Regions from separate parts of the Klebsiella sp. KE9456 genome, predicted to be linked through region 1. Evidence: predicted binding sites of a transcription regulator. Region 1 holds the regulator's gene; the other holds the start of a gene.
What was found. Region 1 encodes LexA, which represses DNA repair genes until DNA is damaged. Its sites were predicted from a motif close to TNCTGTATGTACATACAGNA; they were not measured.
Positions count from the first base shown of each region.

Region 1 (4,214 bases):
CGCTGGCCGAGACCGCAGGCGTGGTCGCATCCGTTGAATAGGGCACATTGCGCAGCAGGGCAAGATAGCACTCCAGCTGTTCGGTTAACTGCTTGCGGGTCAGGGAACGCTGACGCGACGCGAGCAGCGCGGTGCAGCACAGGTTCATGGCGTTTGCCGCACCGGCATTGTTAATCCGCACCATCAGATCCGAAGCGATGTTATTCACCGTCGGTGTGAGCCACGATGGACGAACGGCTTCGATAGGATCGATAGACTCGCGCCATTCAGGTACATGCTGGTTCAGGTAGCTCATCAGCGGCAGCGGCTCGCCGAAGTTCACGTAACCCTGACCGAGATTACGCAGTTTGCTTAATCCGCGCAGCATCTGCGGCAGGTTTTCTTTCTCTTTCGTTGCGCCGCGCAGCTCTTTGGCGTAGGTCCCGACCTCCATCACATGTTCGTAGCCGATATAAATCGGCACCAGCGTGATAGGACGATTACCGCCACGCAGCATCGCCTGGATGGTCATCGACAGGGTGCCGGTTTTCGGATCCAGCAGACGACCGGTACGCGAACGACCGCCCTCCACGAAATATTCCACGGAATAGCCGCGGCTGAACAGCTCGCCCAGGTATTCGCGAAAGACGGTGGAGTAGAGCTTATTGCCCTTAAAGGTACGGCGAATAAAGAACGCGCCCAGGCGGCGGAAAATCGGGCCCGCAGGCCAGAAGTTCAGGTTGATGCCGGCGGCGATATGCGGCGGCACCAGCCCCTGGTGATACAGCACGTAGGAGAGCAGCAGATAGTCCATGTGGCTGCGGTGGCAGGGCACATAGACAATTTCATGCCCGTCGTGCGCCAGCTGACGAACGCGCTCGGCGTTATGGACGTTAATCCCTTGATAGAGACGGTTCCAGGTAAAGCCCAGAATACGGTCGGTCAGACGGATCATCTCGTAGGAGAAGTTGGCGGCAATCTCTTCCATCAGCGCGATGGCGTTTTGCTGCGCTTTTTCATGGGAGATTTTCTTGCTGCGTGCTTCATCTTCCACCGCGCGGGCAATGGCTTTTGACGCCAGCAGTTTATTGAACAGATCCTGACGGGCTGGCAGACGCGGCCCGACGGCTGCCAGACGCTGGCGGGCAAAGTGCATGCGCGCCACGCGGGCCAGTTTCTGAGCGATAATTTTGTCGGTGCCGTGCTCGTCCGCCATCTTACGTAGAGAGACCGAAGGCGAGAAACGCACAAAGCTGTCGCGTCCCAGCCAGGAGACGGCAAAGAATTTCTGCACGCCGTTGAGCATACGTAAAGGCGGGTTTTCTTCTCCCTTTTCGCGCCCCGGAGCACGACCGAACATCACTGAAACTGGCACCATCTGTACATCCAGATCGGGATGATTACGGTGCAGGTCCAGATAGTCATGGAACAGCTTGATGGACTCTTCCTTTGGCGTGTAATAGGTAAATACGCGCGGGCCGCCGTGGATAAATACATAGCGCGGAAGCAGAGAGCCATCGATTTCCAGCGGCTCCAGAGGATCGGGTAACTCATGTGCCAGACACTGAGCGCGTAGCGTCAGCAGGTCCGCCTTCGAATTGTAAGGCAGGACGTACATAATAGGGCGCGAGGTATCCAGGCCTAATTCCTCGGCAGGTTGCGCCGGAATAGACTTGCTTTTTACCAGCACCCTTAATGGTAAATTCAGTAATTTATAGTAAATTCGTTGCCAGCCAGACATAGACGATATGAAGCCCCTGGTTAATCATGCAAATGCGCGGCAAGAATAACAGAAAGTGCGCAAAATTTCCGGTGTAACGCGGCAAACGCGTACACTCATTGGCGTTATTTACATTAAAAGGTTCGTTTGATGGCCAATAATACCACCGGGTTAACCCGAATTATTAAAGCCGCAGGGTATTCCTGTAAAGGATTTCGCGCGGCGTGGATCAACGAGGCCGCATTTCGTCAGGAAGGTATCGCGGCCATTATTGCCGTGGCAATAGCCTGCTGGCTGGACGTCGATGCCGTCACCCGGGTTCTGCTGATTGGTTCGGTTCTGCTCGTGATGATAGTTGAAATTATCAATAGCGCCATTGAAGCCGTCGTCGACCGTATTGGTCCTGAGCGTCACGTCCTTTCGGGACGGGCGAAAGATCTGGGGTCCGCGGCGGTTCTGCTGGCGATTATTATCGCGCTGATGACCTGGGGAATGCTGTTGTGGGCGAACTATCGCTGACTCTTGCCGTATCGGTTCGCAAAATGGAAAGAAACTGCTGATTTTTGTGTGAAATATGGTTCCAAAATCACCGTTAGCTGTATATACTCACAGCATAACTGTATATACACCCAGGGGGCGGAATGAAAGCGTTAACGACCAGGCAGCAGGAGGTGTTTGATCTCATTCGGGATCATATCAGCCAGACGGGCATGCCGCCGACGCGTGCGGAGATTGCTCAGCGCTTGGGGTTTCGTTCCCCAAACGCGGCGGAAGAACACCTGAAGGCGCTGGCGCGTAAAGGCGCAATCGAGATCGTTTCTGGCGCTTCTCGCGGTATTCGCTTGCTGACGGAGGAAGAGAGCGGTCTGCCGCTAATTGGCCGCGTTGCCGCAGGTGAACCGCTGCTGGCGCAGCAGCATATTGAAGGCCACTATCAGGTGGATCCATCCATGTTTAAGCCGAGCGCCGATTTTCTGCTGCGCGTCAGCGGTATGTCAATGAAAGACATCGGGATTCTGGATGGCGATCTGCTGGCGGTGCATAAAACGCAGGATGTGCGCAACGGTCAGGTGGTTGTGGCGCGCATTGACGAAGAAGTCACCGTGAAGCGGCTGAAAAAGCAGGGCAACGTCGTTGAGCTGCTGCCTGAAAATAGCGAATTTTCCCCGATCGTGGTCGATCTGCGCGAACAAAGTTTTACCATTGAAGGCCTGGCTGTCGGCGTTATCCGCAACGGCAACTGGCAATAACCTCGCCATTCCGCAGCATTATCCGCTGATGCATGATGCTGCGTCGTTTACTTCCATTCAGGCTCCTCTTCCATGCTTTTTAACTCTGCTGACAGAGCCCTGTGGCGCTTAGCGTTACCGATGATCTTCTCCAATATCACCGTTCCGCTGTTGGGACTGGTGGATACCGCCGTTATTGGTCACCTCGACAGCCCAGTTTATCTGGCAGGCGTGGCGGTTGGCGCAACGGCCACCAGCTTCCTTTTTATGCTGCTTCTGTTTCTGCGCATGAGCACTACCGGACTGACGGCGCAGGCATTTGGCGCAAACGATTCGCAGCGGCTGGCGCGCGCGCTGGTGCAGCCGATTGTTCTGGCGCTGGCCGCCGGGGTAGCGATCGTCCTCTTCAGGGGGCCGTTAATCAATCTGGCGCTACATATTGTCGGCGGCAGTGAATCTGTGCTCGTACAGGCCCGGCACTTTCTTGAGATTCGTTGGCTAAGCGCGCCCGCCTCGCTGGCGAATCTGGTCCTGCTGGGCTGGCTGCTTGGTGTGCAGTATGCCCGGGCGCCGGTGATCCTGCTGGTGGTCGGCAATGTTCTTAACATTGCGCTCGATTTATGGTTGGTGATCGGCCTGCATATGAATGTTCAGGGAGCGGCGCTGGCGACGGTCACGGCAGAATACGCCACCTTCTTTATTGGACTGTTAATGGTGAGACGCGTGCTGGCGCTGCGTGGCGTTCCCCTGTCGATGTTGAAAAACGCCTGGCGTGGCGACATACGCCGTTTGCTGGCGTTAAATCGCGACATCATGCTGCGTTCGCTGCTGCTACAGCTTTGCTTCGGGGCGGTGACAGTATTCGGGGCCCGTCTCGGCGCCGATGTGGTGGCGGTCAATGCGGTACTGATGACTATGCTGACCTTTACCGCCTACGCACTGGATGGTTTCGCCTATGCCGTTGAAGCCCATTCCGGGCAGGCCTACGGCGCGCGCGATGACGGTCAACTGCTTGTCGTCTGGCGTGCGGCCTGTCGCCAGTCAGGGATGGTGGCGCTGGCGTTTACGCTGATTTACAGCCTTGCCGGTGAGCAGATCATCAGCGTGTTGACGTCTCTGCCTTCATTGCAGCAACTGGCCGACCGCTATCTCATCTGGCAGACGATACTGCCGGTGATTGGTGTCTGGTGCTATTTGCTGGACGGTATGTTTATCGGCGCGACGCGCGGGGCGGAGATGCGTAATAGTATGGTTGTGGCGGCGGCGGGATTTGCCCTGACGCTGTT
Region 1 covers NZ_JBDYQK010000025.1:38,918-43,131, forward strand. The annotation lists gene plsB (glycerol-3-phosphate 1-O-acyltransferase PlsB) at 1-1,720, opposite strand, end outside; gene ABK821_RS21270 (diacylglycerol kinase) at 1,850-2,218, shown strand; gene lexA (transcriptional repressor LexA) at 2,341-2,949, shown strand; gene dinF (MATE family efflux transporter DinF) at 3,022-4,214, shown strand, end outside.

Region 2 (4,214 bases), on a different contig from region 1:
GCGACCGCCCGGTTTCAGCACACGATACATGGATCGCAGCGCTTTTTCTTTATCGGTGACATTACGCAGGCCAAATGAAATGGTAATGCAATCAAAAGTATTGTCCGCAAAAGGAAGCGCTTCCGCGTTAGCCTGGACATATTCGACATTGCCGACGATGCCAGTATTACGCAGCTTCTCACGGCCCATTTTCAGCATAGAGTCGTTGATATCCGCCAGCATTACACGGCCGTTTTCGCCGACCAGACGCGAGAATTTCGCCGTCAGATCGCCCGTACCACCGGCCAGATCCAGCACCGTTTGCCCTCGACGCACGCCGCTGCAGTCGATGGCGAAACGCTTCCACAAACGATGAATACCGAACGACATCAGATCGTTCATCACATCATATTTTGCGGCGACAGAATGAAATACATGCGCAACCATGTCAGCTTTCTGTTCTTTGGCAACTGTCTGAAAGCCAAAATGGGTCGTTTCTTGTGAATCCTCAACCATCTCAATGCCTGCTTGCTTATTAAGAAAATGTACGTTGAGTGTAACAGGTTTAGCGCACTTCCCATACGCTTCAACGTGTCTGAGCGCGCTTCTCATGCCTTGCCGCAGCAGCAGATTCTGATGAACATTCATTATCTTCCGGTGAGTTAGCATCGCCTGTAAGGCGATATTTATCATCCTGTGCTGTCGCCTGTTCAACTAACTCCGGATTAATTCCACGCTTGATCTCCACGCCAAGACCACGGAATGATTCCGCCTGAACCAGCAAGTTGCCGCGCCCGGATGCGAGTTTTTTCATTGCCTGGCGGTAATTTTCCTGAGCTCTATCCAGGCTCTGGCCGATAGCTGACATATCATCGATAAATAAGCGCATTTTGTCATACAGACGCCCCGCCCTTTCAGCAATTTTCTGCGCGTTACGGCTCTGATGCTCATAGCGCCAGAGATTAGCGATGGTACGCAATGCCACCAGCAGCGTCGTCGGGCTCACTAGCATAATATTGTTCTTCAACGCTTCGCTAATCAGCTCCGGTTGACGATCGATTGCCAGCAGGAAGGCGGGCTCTACAGGGATAAACATCAGAACATAGTCGAGCGAGCGCAGCCCTGGCAGTTGCTGATAGTCTTTACGGCCCAGCAGGCGCATATGGTTACGCACCGAGGCAATATGCTCCTGCAGCGCCGCCTCACGACTGTAATCATCTTCAGCATTGAAGTAACGCTCGTAGGCCACCAGCGTCATCTTGGCATCAATAACCACATCTTTTCCCTGCGGCAGACGGACAATAACATCCGGCTGCATTCGTGCGCGGTTGTCCGTTTCGATACTCACCTGGGTTTGATATTCATGTCCTTCCCGCAGCCCTGATGCTTCCAGTACGCGGGTCAACACCACCTCGCCCCAGTTGCCCTGGGTTTTGTTATCGCCCTTCAGCGCGCGGGTCAGGTTTAGCGCTTCCTGGGCCATTTGCGCATTTAGCTGCTGAAGATTGCGGATTTCATGCGCCAGGGTGTGGCGCTCCCGCGCTTCCTGGCCAAAGCTATCCTGCACCTGGCGACGGAAGCCATCCAGTTGCTCGCGTAACGGCGTCAATAAGCTGTGCAAGCTCTGGCGATTCTGCTCATCAACGCGTCGATTACTGTGCTCAAATATGCGGTTTGCCAGATTTTCAAACTGTTCGCTAAGCCGCTGCTCGCTGTTAACCATCTGGCGGATTTTATCTTCCGCATGCAGTTGTGTGGATTCAAGGCGGGTTGTCACTTCACGAAGATCGGCCTCCAGCGAGGTGTTGATATCACGCAGGCTGCGCAGCTCATTATTCAGCAACGCGCACTCTTCTCGCCAGTGGGACTCTTGCGCCAGTTGCTGACGGGCCGCGCTCAGCTCAATATCCAGCTCGCGCCGCTCTTCTGTCAGATCGGCACGAATTTGATCGGCGTGCGCTTTCGTTGCCAGCCAGCCCACGATAATCCCCACGGCCAGCGCCACAACAGCACTAATAAGAATCGAGATATCCACAACGCCCCCTGCGGCAACCACATACAGCACAAAATAGAATTGTGCTGTACAAATGTCCAGTTGGGAAGGGTTTTCCTGAGAAGTTCTATGTAAAAGGCAGGGCCAGAACATCCAGCCCTGAGTAGAAAAGAGAAAATTACAGCAGGCGGCGCGCCGCTTCCACGACGATTTTCACCGCATCGCTTTCGGTTTGCTGCATGGTCTCTGCGTTCGGAATTTCCTGCTGGGTACGGTTTACGATAACTCCGGCAACCATCCCGGCACGCAGACCCTGGCTGGCACACATGGTCAGCAGGGTGGCGGATTCCATTTCATAGTTCATCACGCCCATCGCCTGCCACTCTTCCATTGAGCCTTTAAAACGGCTCACGACGCGCCCAGAGAAGGTATCGTAACGTTCCTGTCCCGGATAGAAGGTATCAGAGGAAGCCGTTACGCCAATATGCGTTGTCGCACCAACGGATTTCGCCGCTTCAACCAACGCGGTGGTGCATTCAAAATCAGCCACCGCCGGGAACTCCATAGGCGCAAAGTGCAGACTGGCGCCGTCCAGGCGAACGGAAGCGGTAGTCACCAGCACATCGCCGACATTAATGTGCGGCTGAATCGCGCCGGTAGTACCGATACGCAGAAAAGTACGGATGCCCAGTTGAGCCAGTTCTTCCACGGCAATAGAGGTCGATGGGCCGCCGATACCGGTAGAGCAGACAATCACCGCTTTACCCTCCAGCTCAGCCCGCCAGGTGGTGAATTCACGATGAGATGCCAGTTTAACTGGCTTATCCATCAGCGCGGCGATCTTTTCCACACGCTCAGGATCGCCAGGGACGATAGCCAGCGTAGCCCCTTGTAAATCATTTTTGGTGAGCCCGAGATGAAAGACATCAGACCTGGACATAAAAAACTCCTCTGTGGGTAGAATTATCAGCAGAAGCAAAACGGTACTTTACAGAAGCTACTGGTTCATTTTTGTGACCCTTATCACTATGAATTAAACTCATTGCAATAATTTTCCACGAAATAGTGATAAACATCACATTAACAAACTGAATCACAGAACCCTGAACAAAAGATAGCCGGTTTCGGGCACTGTGTTTGGCTAACGTCCTGTCCAGAGCAGCTATAGTTATTGATGCGCTAATACATTAAGGGTACGGAGAATGCCATGACGACAACCAAGCAAACCGGCTTTGCGCCTGCAGCCACGCCGCATGCCTCTACCGCTGTGCACACATCAGATGAGAACATCGTCTTCGGGGAGACATCTATCCCTTCCCAGGGGGATAACATGCCCGCATTCCATGCCCGTCCGGACAAGGTCGAAGGCCCACTGCCCGTCGTTATCGTTGTGCAGGAAATTTTCGGCGTGCACGAACATATTCGTGATATTTGCCGCCGTCTGGCGAAGGAGGGATATCTGGCTATCGCGCCAGAGCTGTACTTCCGCCAGGGCGATCCCAATGATTTTAGCGACATCCCTTCGCTATTCCAGGGACTCGTCCAAAAGGTACCGGACTCTCAAGTGCTGGCCGACCTCGATCACGTCGCCAGTTGGGCTTCCCGCAACGGTGGCGACGCCCATCGCCTGCTCATTACCGGCTTCTGCTGGGGCGGACGCATCACCTGGCTGTACGCCGCGCATAATCCGCAGCTCAAAGCCGCCGTTGCCTGGTACGGTAAACTGATTGGCGAGAAGTCGCTTAACTCGCCGAGGCATCCGGTAGATATCGCCGTTGATCTGAACGCCCCGGTGTTAGGGCTCTACGGCGCGAAAGATGACAGCATCCCGCAGGACACGGTAGAAACCATGCGTCAGGCGCTACGGGCCGCCAATGCCACGGCGGAAATCGTCGTGTATCCGCAGGCAGGTCATGCCTTTAACGCCGATTATCGCGCCAGCTACCATGAAGAGTCGGCGAAAGAGGGCTGGCAGCGAATGCTGGCATGGTTCGCGCAATATAGCGGGAAGCGCAGTTAACGATTAGCGATTGCCGATATGGCGGCTCACCATTCCGGCAATAGTCCCGTCCGCTATCCATAAAGAAAGACAGCGGCACACCCACTCATAGTGCTGCGGAGCGTTGCGCGGCACGCAAATGGCCTGACGTATCTGACTGAAATTGTCGGGCAAAATGCGAAACTGGGGATGGTCTCGCACGGCGCTTTCCAGCGGCTGGCGAATACCGGCCGCCATATCGCC
Region 2 covers NZ_JBDYQK010000023.1:70,354-74,567, reverse strand. The annotation lists gene ubiE (bifunctional demethylmenaquinone methyltransferase/2-methoxy-6-polyprenyl-1,4-benzoquinol methylase UbiE) at 1-495, opposite strand, end outside; gene rmuC (DNA recombination protein RmuC) at 566-2,014, opposite strand; gene udp (uridine phosphorylase) at 2,151-2,912, opposite strand; gene ABK821_RS20645 (dienelactone hydrolase family protein) at 3,180-3,992, shown strand; gene ABK821_RS20640 (transporter substrate-binding domain-containing protein) at 3,996-4,214, opposite strand, start outside.
Region 2: the regulator LexA is predicted to act here: its motif matches at 2,024-2,043, upstream of rmuC (DNA recombination protein RmuC).